Regions from separate parts of the Yersinia enterocolitica subsp. enterocolitica genome, predicted to be linked through region 2. Evidence: predicted binding sites of a transcription regulator. Region 2 holds the regulator's gene; each other region holds the start of a gene.

Region 1 (4,291 bases), 1.1 Mb from region 2:
GCCATAGGCCGACTCTTTCATCATCACCGGGGTTTGTTCGAACACATCGCGCATAACCGCGGCAATGTAAGGAATAATCATGATAGCCAGGATGACACCGGCGGCCAGAATACCAATACCGAATGCTGGGCCAGAAAACAATACGCCAACAATGGGGATGCCGGACATCACGTTGCCGACGGGCTCTTGGAAGTAGCGGGCAAACAGCGGAGCGAAAACGAAAAGACCCCACATGCCGTAAACAATACTTGGAATAGCAGCCAGCAATTCAATCGCCACACCCAGCGGGCGTTTTAGCCAGTTCGGCGCGAGTTCAGTGAGAAACAGGGCAATACCGAAACTAACCGGAACCGCAATGAGCAAAGCGATAACCGAGGTAACAACCGTACCGTAAATTGGCACTAATGCACCAAACTGTTCAGCTGGAGCATCCCACTCTTTAGTCCACAGGAAAGCCCAACCAAATTTCTCAATACTTGGCCAGGAAGCAATAATCAGTGAAACGATAATGCCGCCCAACAGAAATAGCGTAATCAGCGCAGCCAGTTTAACCAGCGCACTGAAAATGATGTCACCATATTGGCTCGGTGCTTTGATTGTCGGCTTATTCGCAGCCATAGACTCTCTTCTCATCCTACCCCTAATACTTCAAGCTGCAGGGGTATTGGCTGCTTTCGCTCACCCCAGTCACTTACTTAAGTAAGCTCCTGGGGATTATCTCTATTGCCGCCTACCTGCAACTCGAATTATTTAGGATATATATTGTGAATCAATATTTCATAAACCGCTTGTTGCCAGTAAATCAGAAGATTGGCTTACCGCTGCTGTCTTTAATCTGAGTTTTCCAGGCAGCACGGACTTGCTCGACAACTTCAGCTGGCAATGTTGCATAATCCAGCTCGTTGGCTTGTTTAGCACCGTGGGTGTAACCCCAGTCAAAGAACTTCAATACTTCAGCGCCGTTAGCGGCATTTTTTTGCTCTTTATGTACCAAGATGAAAGTTGTTGATGTAATTGGCCATACATCATCACCTTTTTGATTGGTTAAATCTTGAGCGAATGTTTTGCTCCAGTCTACACCTTTTGCCGCAGAGCTAAAGCTGTGCTCAGTCGGACTAACCGGTTTGCCATCAGCAGAAACCAGTTTGGTGTAAGCCAGGTTATTCTGTTTGGCGTAAGCATATTCTACATAGCCAATGGAGCCAGGTAAGCGCTGTACAAAGGCGGCGATACCGTCATTACCTTTGCCACCCAAACCGGTCGGCCAGTTAACAGTCGAACCAGCACCTACTTTTTCTTTCCATTCCGCATTCACTTTAGCCAGGTAGCTGGTGAATACAAATGAGGTACCGGAACCGTCAGCGCGGCGCACCACAGCGATATTTTGATCTGGCAATTTAACGCCTGGGTTCAACTTAGTGATAGCCGGGTCATTCCACTTTTTCACATTACCCAGATAGATATCACCCAGTGTTTTACCGTCTAATGTCAGTTCACCGGATTTAATGCCAGGGATATTCACGGCCAACACCACACCGCCAATCACTGTCGGGAATTGGAACAAACCTTCAGCAGCCAGTTTGTCGTCTGCTAATGGCGCATCAGAAGCACCGAAATCTACAGTATTAGCAATGATTTGTTTCACGCCGCCTGAAGAACCGATCCCCTGATAGTTAACTTTGTTACCTGTTTCTTTCTGATAAGAATCTGCCCACTTGGCATACACCGGCGCGGGGAATGTCGCACCTGCACCTGTCAGGCTAGCAGCAGCGAACGCGGACACAGTGGTCATAGATAAAGTCGCTGCCACAATGCTGGCTACGGTGGTACGCATCAGTTTCATAATCCCTCCTAATGGGATATTAGAATTTAACTCTAAAAGTTTTCATCAGATTAAGTATGGTGCAGGAGAGAAAATAGGACAGTTTAATGACAGAAAAATGTACGAAATATGACAGTTATATGACAATCAAAAAAAGCAGAGGCATTCTGAGTCGAGAAAGATAGGACGAGACACTCTCTGTCGAATCACAACTTCCGGTATGGCTCACTCAGAGGCGATTCATCGTAAAGCTTAAAAATATTGGCAGCAGAAATACTGTTTATGAAAGAAATTTGCAGATACTTGAAATATCTTTAGAGAGACTACGCAGATCTATACTTAAACATGGAATGAAATTTAATATGAAAATATCTGAAGTTTTAATAAAATACACCGTCCCAAAAATAGTTCAATCTGTAAAAGAACAAGGGAAGTTCACCAAGAAAAGTGCTACCGAGTTAAGTGCAGTTCTTAAATCACTGGGCAGTTCAACTCTAAAATTTTCGTGCAATGATGATAAGAAGTATTTACAAAAAGAATTGATCAGTATAAAAAAAACACTATGGTTACAGGATTCGAACTCTTACATATCAAAACAAGTGCCACTAGATGACTTACATTACAAAATATTAAATTCATTATTAATAGAAATTTAAAACAAACAGAGTAATTAATAAAAATAATTATAAAAATCATTAAATAAATAGCCTGCCATTATTAATGGTAGGCTATTTATTATATATCAATACAGATTAAATCTGATTAGCATCAAAATCAGCTATTCAACTGTGACCGATTTTGCCAAGTTACGTGGCTGATCCACATCGGTACCTTTGATAAGCGCGACATGGTAAGACAGCAACTGTAGCGGCACGGTGTAGAAGATAGGGGCAATAATCTCTTCCACATGCGGTAACTGAATGATTTTCATGCCTTCGCTATCAGTGAAACCTGCATCTTGATCAGCGAATACATACAGTAAACCGCCGCGCGCGCGCACTTCTTCAATGTTAGATTTCAATTTTTCCAACAATTCGTTATTTGGCGCGACCACGATGACCGGCATGTCAGCATCAATCAATGCCAATGGGCCGTGCTTCAATTCACCCGCAGCATAAGCTTCAGCATGAATATAAGAGATCTCTTTCAGTTTCAGCGCACCTTCCATCGCAATCGGGTATTGATCACCACGACCAAGGAACAATGCATTGTGCTTATCAGAGAAACCTTCAGCCAGCGCTTCAATGGTTTTATCCAGAGACAGCATCTGCTCGATGCGGGCAGGCAGCGCCTGTAACGCATGAACAATATCGTGCTCCAGACTGGCATCAGCACCTTTTAACTTGCCGATACGCCCCACCAGCATTAATAACACGGTCAGCTGAGTGGTAAAGGCTTTGGTTGAGGCCACGCCAATCTCGGTTCCAGCTTTGGTCATCAAGGCCAAATCTGATTCACGAACCAGCGAGGAACCGGCGACGTTACAAATTGCCAGCGAACCTAAGTATCCTAACTCTTTGGATAAACGCAGAGCAGCCAGCGTATCCGCAGTTTCACCCGATTGTGACAAGGTGATCAGCAAGCTATTAGGGCGCACAGCAGATTTGCGGTAGCGGAATTCAGAGGCGATTTCTACGTCACAAGGCACACCGGCTAATGACTCAAACCAATAGCGTGAAACCATACCTGAGTTGTAAGAAGTACCACAGGCTATGATTTGGATATGTTGCACATCCGCCAGTAGAGCATCGGCTTTCGGGCCAAGCTCTGATAAATCAATCGCCCCGTGATTTAAACGGCCTTCCAGCGTATTTTTAATCGCCATCGGCTGTTCATAAATCTCTTTTTGCATGTAATGGCGGTAAACACCTTTATCACCGGCATCATATTGCACCTGAGATTCGATTTCAGGGCGCTCAATAGCGTTACCCTGCTTATCAAAAATGGCGATGCTACGGCGAGTCACTTCAACCACATCCCCTTCTTCCAGGAAGATAAAGCGACGGGTTACCGGCAACAGGGCCAGCTGGTCGGAGGCGATAAAGTTTTCACCTACACCACAGCCAATCACCAGCGGGCTACCAGAACGGGCGGCGACCAAGCGACTTGGGTCACGGCTATCCATCACCACAGTGCCGTACGCACCACGCAATTGCGGGATCACACGTTTGACCACTTCCAGCAAAGAACCGCCCTGCTGTAGCTCCCAGTGCACCAGGTGAGCAATAACTTCAGTGTCAGTTTCAGAACTGAAACGGTAGCCACGGCTAATCAGCAATTCACGTAACGGTTCGTGATTTTCGATAATACCGTTGTGAACCACGGAGATATAGTCAGAAACATGAGGGTGCGCATTGGCCTCTGATGGCTCACCATGAGTAGCCCAACGGGTATGTGCAATCCCGGTTCCACCATGTAAAGCCTGATTTTCGGCCGCATCAGACAGTGCCTGAACTTTACCCACACGAC
Region 2 (4,291 bases):
CCACCAATGCATCCACTGCGACAGGGACAGCAAGTGGTGGATAGCCATAACGCTCAGTAAACGCCATGGTTTCAGCCGCTTTCATTGGCCGGCTCATCGGGCCGAGTTGAGCGGCCCCTGCTGCCAGTGCCGCAGGAGCGGTTGAGGAACCTGCCGCCTGTATTTGCAAATTAACGCCGGGGTAATGATGATTGAAATCATCAGCCCATAAAGACATCAAGTTAGCCAAAGTGTCAGAACCGACACTGGAAAGATTACCAGACAGAGTATCTGGCTTTGGCGCATCGACCACTGTGGCCGGCGATACCGCGACAGGGAGTGCCAGGACGCCGCAGCTAAACCCTAGCAGAGCAGGCAACAGCGCTAGTTTTCCCCATCTCATCAGTTTGATATCCATACAGTCTTAGGATTTGACTGCATTCTCGGTTAAAACCGTCGGAACAATCAACCGATTCGGCAAGGTAAAGATAAATCTCGTCCCCAAACCGATTTCACTCATCACATCCAAACGCGCATCGTGATGGCTCAAAGCATGCTTCACAATTGCCAACCCCAAGCCACTACCACCGGTTTGCCTTGAGCGGGCTTTGTCCACCCGATAGAAGCGCTCGGTCAGGCGTGGCACATGTTCAGGGCCAATACCCGGTCCATTGTCACTCACCTGAAATTGCACCCCTTGAGGTGTTTGCTGCCAGCACACCTCAATTTTGGTGCCATCAGGGGTGTGATTGACTGCATTATAAACCAGATTGGAAACCGCACTGCGCAGTTGATCTTCGTTACCGAATACCTTCAATTGCTCATTAATTCGGAAGGTGATCTCATGACGCCCATTACTCAGCGCTTGCACTTCGTGTTGCAGCATTTTCAGCATGCGCGGAATATCGACCTGCTCATTCATATCCACATTAGGTGCAGCTTCAATTCGCGATAACGTCAATAATTGTTTTACCAGCCCATCCATGCGCTTGGTCTGTTCTTGCATCGTCCCTAGCGCTTTATCTCGTAATGGCCCGACCAACTCTTGGTCGTGCATCATTTCCAGATATCCCTGTAACACCGTCAAGGGAGTGCGCAGTTCGTGGCTCACATTGGCAAAGAAATTACGCCGCGCCCCTTCCAACTGACGCATTTGGGTAACATCACGAGCCACCATAAGCAATTGCCCTTCTGAATAAGGCATCACCCGGAACTCAACGTAATAACCATTATTGAGTTGCAGGGTCAATGGGCGGGAAAATTCTTGTTGTTGCAAATATTGACGGAATTCGGGATAACGCAGCAAGTTGAGAATATGTTGGCCGTTATCCTCCGGCCAACGGAAGCCGAGTAATTGCTGAGCCAAACCATTACACCAGAAAATATTGCCATCAATGGTCGTCATAACCACCGCATCAGGTAAAGACTCAGCACCACTGCGAAAGCGTTTGATAAGTAAAGCCAACTCACGACGCCGGCGGCGATTTCGCAGTTGCATCTGGTACAAGCCGTAAAATAAAGGCTCCCAACTCCAACGCCCTGAAGGTGGCGTCATGCTGCGGTCTAACCACAGCCAGTGAGATAATTTGAGTTGGTTATAGAAATTCCACACCAGCGCCGCAATAACCGAGACCAATAATAGCCAGGGAAGGTACCCGATAAAGGCACCTAACAGTAATGCGGGCAGACAAAAAAGAGCCAGCTCTAAAGCCAGCGTTTTCCATGATAAACGTTCTAACACAACGAATTCTCCGGCCCTGAAAACTCAGTAGCGCGTTGAGAAACGGTATCCGGTTCCCCGGACAGTTTGTACCATTCTGTCATGGCCATCAATTTCCAGCGCCTTACGTAGCCGACGAATATGCACGTCAACGGTGCGATCTTCTACATAAACGTTAGTGCCCCAAACATAATTAAGCAACTGTTCACGGCTGTAAACGCGCTCCGGATGAGTCATGAAAAAGTGCAATAATTTAAATTCGGTCGGCCCCATATCCAACGCTTGATCATTGGCCATAACCCGATGTGAGGAGGGATCAAGGCTCAACCCTTGCATTTCAATCACTTCTTCAACCGCCATTGGCGATATCCGGCGCATAACCGCTTTGATACGCGCCACCAGCTCTTTGGGTGAAAAAGGCTTAGTAATATAGTCATCCGCCCCCACTTCCAAACCACGCACTCTGTCTTCTTCTTCGCCACGCGCTGTCAGCATCATCACCGGAATATCTCGGGTCAGAGCTTCACGTTTCATATGTTTAATAAACTGAATACCCGAGCCGCCAGGTAACATCCAGTCCAACAACACTAAATCAGGGTAAGGCTCGGACAAACGAGTGACTGCACTGTCGTAATCCTCGGCTTCTAACGGTTGGTAGCCATTCTGTTCCAACACAAAGCACACCATCTCACGGATTGGTGCTTCATCTTCAACTACCAGTATGCGTCTTGCCATCATCAACCCTGCCAGTAAGTTAGTGGTCACTATTTGATTTCGGAAGTCATTATGCGTCAGTTTTGTGACATTTTTATGAAAAACATCCCCCTCTGGCAAGCAATAAGCATAGTGATAAATTTCATGATAAATGCAAAATGCAGCACTCAAGTTTGCGAGGCGTCTCGGAGATTTCCCTCACAGCCTTTTTTTAGCCGCGACATCCAGCAGGCAGCGTTTATAATCAGCGCCATTATCTTTACATGGCGACCGGCCCGAGCGGGAGATTTATGCGCATTATTCATACCTCTGACTGGCATTTGGGCCAGCATTTCTTTACCAAAAGCCGTGCGGCTGAACATCAGGCATTCCTGCACTGGCTCATAGAACAGATCAAAGAAAATCAGGTAGATGCGCTGATTGTGGCGGGTGATATTTTTGATACCGGCGCCCCACCTAGCTATGCACGTGAGCTATATAACCGTTTCGTGGTTGAACTACAGCCGACGAACTGCCAGTTGGTTGTTCTGGGGGGCAACCATGATTCAGTATCAACGCTGAATGAATCTCGCGGCTTGCTTTCTTATTTGAATACCACAGTCATTTCCTGCGCCAGCAGCAATTTGGATCAACAGGTTATTATTTTGAAAGACCGCCAAAATCATCCTGCGGCGCTGCTGTGCGCGATTCCCTTTTTACGTCCACGAGATCTAGTCACCAGTCAGGCGGGTGAATCCGGTGGTCAGAAACAACTGGCGTTGCAGGAAGCAATTGCTGCCCATTATCAGGCGCTTTATCAGCGAGCCGTCGAGCTGCGTACCGAGTTAGGCCTGCCCTTGCCGATTATTGCTACCGGGCACCTAACTACGGTGGGGGTCACTACCTCAGACTCGGTTCGTGATATTTACATCGGCACATTGGATGCTTTCCCGGCCCACGCTTTCCCCCCGGCAGATTATATTGCTCTGGGCCATATTCATCGTGCTCAGCAAGTAGCAAAAACCGAACATATCCGATATAGCGGTTCGCCAATTGCCCTGAGTTTTGATGAGCTGAGCAAAGAGAAAAGTGTTTATCTGGTGGAGTTTGCCCAGCAGACATTAGCCTCTGTGACCCCAATCTTCATTCCACAATTTCAACCAATGCAATTAATCAAAGGTGACTTAGCGCAAATTGAGCAACAGTTGACTAAATTTGCCGACCACCAAGGGTTACCGGTGTGGCTGGATATCGAAGTTGCCACACAAGATTATCTCACTGATATTCAAAGGCGAATTCAGGCATTAGCCGCAGAACTCCCCGTTGAGGTGGTACTCTTACGCCGCAGCAAAGAGCAGCGTAATAACAGTATTGAGCGGCAGGAAAAGGAAACACTCAATGAACTGAGTGTCACTGATGTATTTGAACGCCGGCTGGCGCTAGAGGCGGATTTAGCCGCACCACGCCAAGAGCGCATGCGACAGATGTTTAATCTGGTGGTTGAAGATATCACGCAAGGTAAAGATACCGCAGAGGAGCAATCTGCATGAGAATTTTAAGTCTACGGCTGAAAAACATTAATTCTCTACAGGGTGAATGGAAGATAGATTTCACCGCCGAACCTTTTGCCAGCAACGGTTTATTCGCGATAACCGGCCCGACTGGGGCAGGGAAAACCACCCTGCTCGATGCCATTTGTCTTGCATTATACCACCAGACCCCGCGGTTGAATGTCACCCCCAGCCAAAACGAACTGATGACTCGCCACACGGCGGAGTCACTGGCTGAAGTCGAGTTTGAGGTAAAAGGAACGCGTTATCGTGCTTTCTGGAGCCAACGGCGCGCTAAAAATAGCTCGGAAGGAAATCTGCAAGCGCCTAAAGTTGAGTTGGCGCTATG
Region 3 (4,291 bases), 3.4 Mb from region 2:
CTTGGCCATTCTCACTGAGGGTAGCCCGTCATGCGGTAGCAGCCGTATTTATGATGGCCATTTTAATGGCACCCAACGCACTGGACAGGGCGTAACAACGGCCTTATTGCGCCGCCACGGGATCACCGTATTCAGTCATCTTCAACTTGAGCTGGCGGATGATTTTTTGCGAAGTGGTTCACAAATCCAGGTTGAAAATTAATCAAAAGTCATAAAATGCCGCTATACTGTATAAATAAACAGTATTGTATCTTGAGTCACTTAATTTTATTGAAACCATTAAGTCGAGGTAGCGATATGGCATTTAAGATAATTGAAAAACAACCACAACAGATTGTGAGTATCCGAGTCGTCGGGCCTTATCACGAAACCATCCCAAAAGGTTTTGACCAACTATCATCACTTTATACCCAATACCAAATTCCGGGAAAAGATTGGTTAGTGCTCTACTGGGATAACCCTGAAACCAATCCACCGGCTGAGTTGCGAGCTGATGTCTCATTATCTGTTGCGGATGATTATGTCTTGCCGCCAGAGCTCAGTGATCATCTGCAACTACAAGTGATTTCCGCTGGTTTGTATGCGGTGTACCACACTCGTGTATCAGATGATGATTACGCCAAAGCTTGGGGGGAATTATATAACCAGCATCTGCCACAAAGTGGCTATCGTCCAACCGAAGGGGCGTGCTACGAGGTTTACCTCAATGACGGCAGGGCTGATGGCTATTTTGATATAGATATCTATCAATCCGTTGAGAAAGACCAATAAAGTGAGACAAGCAGTCGGACCTGAACAGTTCGGCTGTTTATTGCATCATTGTTGGCTTTTTTGGGATAGTGTTGTCGAAAAATAAGTCATTATCCGCAGCAGTAAAAGTGGCATGCTTTGTCTACCGATTTAAGCGGGTTGGTGCTTGTCTTTTAGACGTTAGGAGCTGCCCGTGAACCAAGACAGACGATGAAACTCGCATTCAGGATAATATTATGACAAATACCATTCAGCAGGTCGCGATTGTTACCGGTGCATCACGGGGTATTGGTGCAGCAATAGCCGAGCGTTTGGCTCAGGATGGCTACACCGTCTTAATCAATTACTCTCGGGCTGATGATGAAGCCGAAGCCTTAGTGCGTAAAATTCAACAGGCAGGCGGCAATGCATTGAGTGCCAAAGGCGATATTAGCGATCCTGCCGCTGTGGCTCAATTGTTTACCAAAGCTGAAACCGCCTTCGGTGGGGTTGATGTGTTGGTCAATAATGCCGGTATTATGTCACTCAGCACGGTTGCCGACAGCGACGATGAACATTTTGACCGCCAAATTGCCATTAACCTGAAAGGGAGCTTCAACGGAATGCGAGAAGCGGCGAAACGGCTCAGAAATGGCGGCCGAATTGTTAATTTCTCAACCAGTGTTGTGGGCTTAAAGTTGGAAAAGTATGCTGTTTATGCTGCCACCAAGGCTGCGGTTGAAACGATGACGGCAATACTGGCAAAAGAGTTGCGAGGCCGCGATATTACTGTCAATGCTGTGGCACCAGGGCCGACCGCGACGGATCTTTTCCTTAACGGAAAATCCGCTGAGCTGATTGAAAAAATGGCGAAAATGGCACCCTTAGAAAGATTGGGTACACCAGAGGACATTGCAGCGGCTGTGGCATTTTTGGTCGGAAAAGACGGCGGCTGGATCAATGGGCAAGTGTTGCGTGCTAACGGTGGGCTGATTTAACACTATTGTGCGAAGGCGCAGTGGGGCCAGGGAACTCTCCTGAAAGATAAGAAATAATAATTAATTGAGCTGCCATAAAAGTGTGGGCTGTCATAAAAGCGTCATTCGCCTGTTCTAGTATCCGTTGTAACCAATCAATACAAATTGTATTACTGTTTTACAACAAGGAACTCTACTGATGCAGAACCGCGTATCCACTTTGTCCGGCATAGCGTTATCCACCCTGATACTGAGCAGCTCTCTGTTCGCCCCTAATGCTATTGCCGCCGCCACCGGTTTATACGATCGCAGCGCCCACGGTGATGTCACTCAATTTGGTGGTGCTCGCCGTTTAACTGAAGACCAAACTCAGGCTCTTCGTGATTCGCTGTCCAACAAAACGGTAAAAAATGTCATTTTACTGATTGGTGATGGGATGGGTGACTCAGAGATAACCTCGGCACGTAACTATGCTATGGGCGCGGGTGGTTTCTTCAAAGGGATTGATGCATTGCCGCTGACCGGACAATACACGCACTATTCATTAGATAAGAAAACACAGAAACCAGATTATGTGACTGACTCGGCCGCATCGGCTACTGCATGGTCTTCAGGTGTAAAAACCTATAATGGCGCTCTGGGTGTCGATGTGTTCGGGAAAGATCACGTCACCCTGTTGGAATTGGCTAAAAAAGCAGGTAAAGCGACTGGCAACGTTTCAACAGCTGAACTGCAAGATGCAACGCCTGCGGCACAATTTGCTCATGTTACTGGCCGCAAATGTTATGGCCCGGAAGAAACCAGTGAGAAGTGCAGTACTAATGCGCTGGAGAATGGAGGCCGTGGTTCCATCACTGAGCAAATGATTGAAGGACGTGCCGATGTCACCTTGGGCGGCGGCTCAAAGTCATTCAGCCAGTTGGCTAAAGCGGGTGAATGGAAAGATAAATCTTTGCGTGATCAGGCACTGGCTCGCGGTTATGTAATTGTCGAAAACCTGGATGATTTGAATGCCATCAAACAAGCAGACCAACAAAAACCCCTGTTGGGGTTATTCAGTTCTGGCAACATGCCGGTACGTTGGCAGGGGCCAAAAGCCTCTTATCACGGCAATATAGATAAGCCGCCTGTAGTTTGTGAAAACAACGCTGAGCGAACTCAGGGTACGCCAACCTTGGCCGTCATGACCGAAAAGGCCATTGACCTGCTCAAAACCAACAAAAATGGCTTCTTCTTACAAGTCGAAGGGGCATCAATCGATAAACAAGACCACGCGGCTAATCCTTGCGGCCAGTTTGGTGAAACCGTCGATTTGGACGAAGCAGTGCAAAAAGCATTGGAATTTGCCCGCGCAGATGGCAACACACTGGTTATCGTGACCGCAGACCATGCTCATTCCAGTCAAATTATTGAGGCTGATGCCAAAGCTCCGGGCCTGACCCAAGCTCTAACCACCAAAGATGGCGCAATAATGGCTATCAGTTATGGCAACTCAGAAGATGATTCTCAAGGGCATACCGGTACACAATTGCGCATTGCCGCTTACGGCCCACATGCTGCGAATGTTGTTGGTCTGACAGACCAAACTGACCTGTTCTTTACCATGCGCGATGCCATGGCGATTAAATAAATATCCGAACTTGTTGTTGAGAATCCCGGTGCAGTAGTGGCCGGGATTTTTCATTTCTAAACGTTACCTCAATTTTCCGCACCACTAGCGAACCTTCATTTACATTACTACCGCTTACCAGTTGTTATAATTATAACATTACTTTTCTCTGGTTAAGGCCGTAACTCGGCAGGCCTCACTTTCATTGATGCGATCATTGTCACATACATAACATTTATTCCCTGTTAATGTTATTGAAATAACATTGAATGATAAAAAATAGCATAGAGGAATGGACAATGGATATTGCAGTCATTGGCTCGAACATGGTTGATCTGATTACCTACATTGATGACATGCCACAAGTCGGGGAAACATTAGAAGCACCAGATTTTGAAATCGGGTGCGGGGGGAAGGGGGCAAATCAAGCGGTCGCAGCGGCCAGATTAGGCGCCAATGTCATGATGGTTACCCGGGTAGGTGATGATCTTTTTGCTGAAAATACCATTAGAAATTTGCAACAAGCGGGGGTGGATACCCAACATGTTAAAGCGGTAGCCGGAACTTCCAGTGGAGTGGCCCCGATTTTTGTCGATAAATCGTCACAAAATCGCATTTTGATTATTAAAGGTGCCAACAACCATCTATTACCAGCAGATGTTGACGCCGCCGCAGATGTCTTAAAAACCTGCCAACTGATTATCTTACAACTCGAGATCCCGCTGGAAACTGTTTACGCAGCCATTGATTTTGCGAGACAGAATAATATTAAAGTTATTCTTAATCCGGCTCCAGCCTCCAAAGCATTGGATATCGGCTACGCCTGCCAATGCGAATTCTTTATGCCAAATGAAACAGAACTGGCCATTCTGACCGGAATGCCAGTAGACAGTCTGGATAATATCTATCGGGCAGGGCGTAGTTTGTTGGATAAAGGCCTACATAATCTGATTATTACTTTGGGGCATCGTGGCTC

The links. Region 2 encodes PhoB, which activates phosphate uptake and scavenging genes when phosphate is short. Its sites were predicted from a motif close to CTGTCATAAAACTGNCNNAT; they were not measured.
Region 1: a site for PhoB is predicted at 1,950-1,969, ahead of pstS (phosphate ABC transporter substrate-binding protein PstS). Genes of this name have one in related genera too.
Region 3: a site for PhoB is predicted at 1,815-1,834, ahead of phoA (alkaline phosphatase). Genes of this name have one in related genera too.

What each region holds. Positions count from the first base shown of each region.
Region 1 covers NZ_LR590469.1:3,314,040-3,318,330, forward strand. The annotation lists gene pstC (phosphate ABC transporter permease PstC) at 1-618, opposite strand, end outside; gene pstS (phosphate ABC transporter substrate-binding protein PstS) at 803-1,843, opposite strand; gene FGL26_RS15770 (hypothetical protein) at 2,185-2,478, shown strand; gene glmS (glutamine--fructose-6-phosphate transaminase (isomerizing)) at 2,601-4,291, opposite strand, start outside.
Region 2 covers NZ_LR590469.1:4,431,833-4,436,123, reverse strand. The annotation lists gene FGL26_RS20795 (PstS family phosphate ABC transporter substrate-binding protein) at 1-382, opposite strand, end outside; gene phoR (phosphate regulon sensor histidine kinase PhoR) at 404-1,720, opposite strand; gene phoB (phosphate response regulator transcription factor PhoB) at 1,745-2,434, opposite strand; gene sbcD (exonuclease subunit SbcD) at 2,704-3,942, shown strand; gene FGL26_RS20775 (AAA family ATPase) at 3,939-4,291, shown strand, end outside.
Region 3 covers NZ_LR590469.1:1,042,641-1,046,931, forward strand. The annotation lists gene FGL26_RS04875 (2-thiouracil desulfurase family protein) at 1-202, shown strand, start outside; gene sbmC (DNA gyrase inhibitor SbmC) at 298-771, shown strand; gene FGL26_RS04885 (SDR family oxidoreductase) at 987-1,727, shown strand; gene phoA (alkaline phosphatase) at 1,906-3,336, shown strand; gene rbsK (ribokinase) at 3,615-4,291, shown strand, end outside.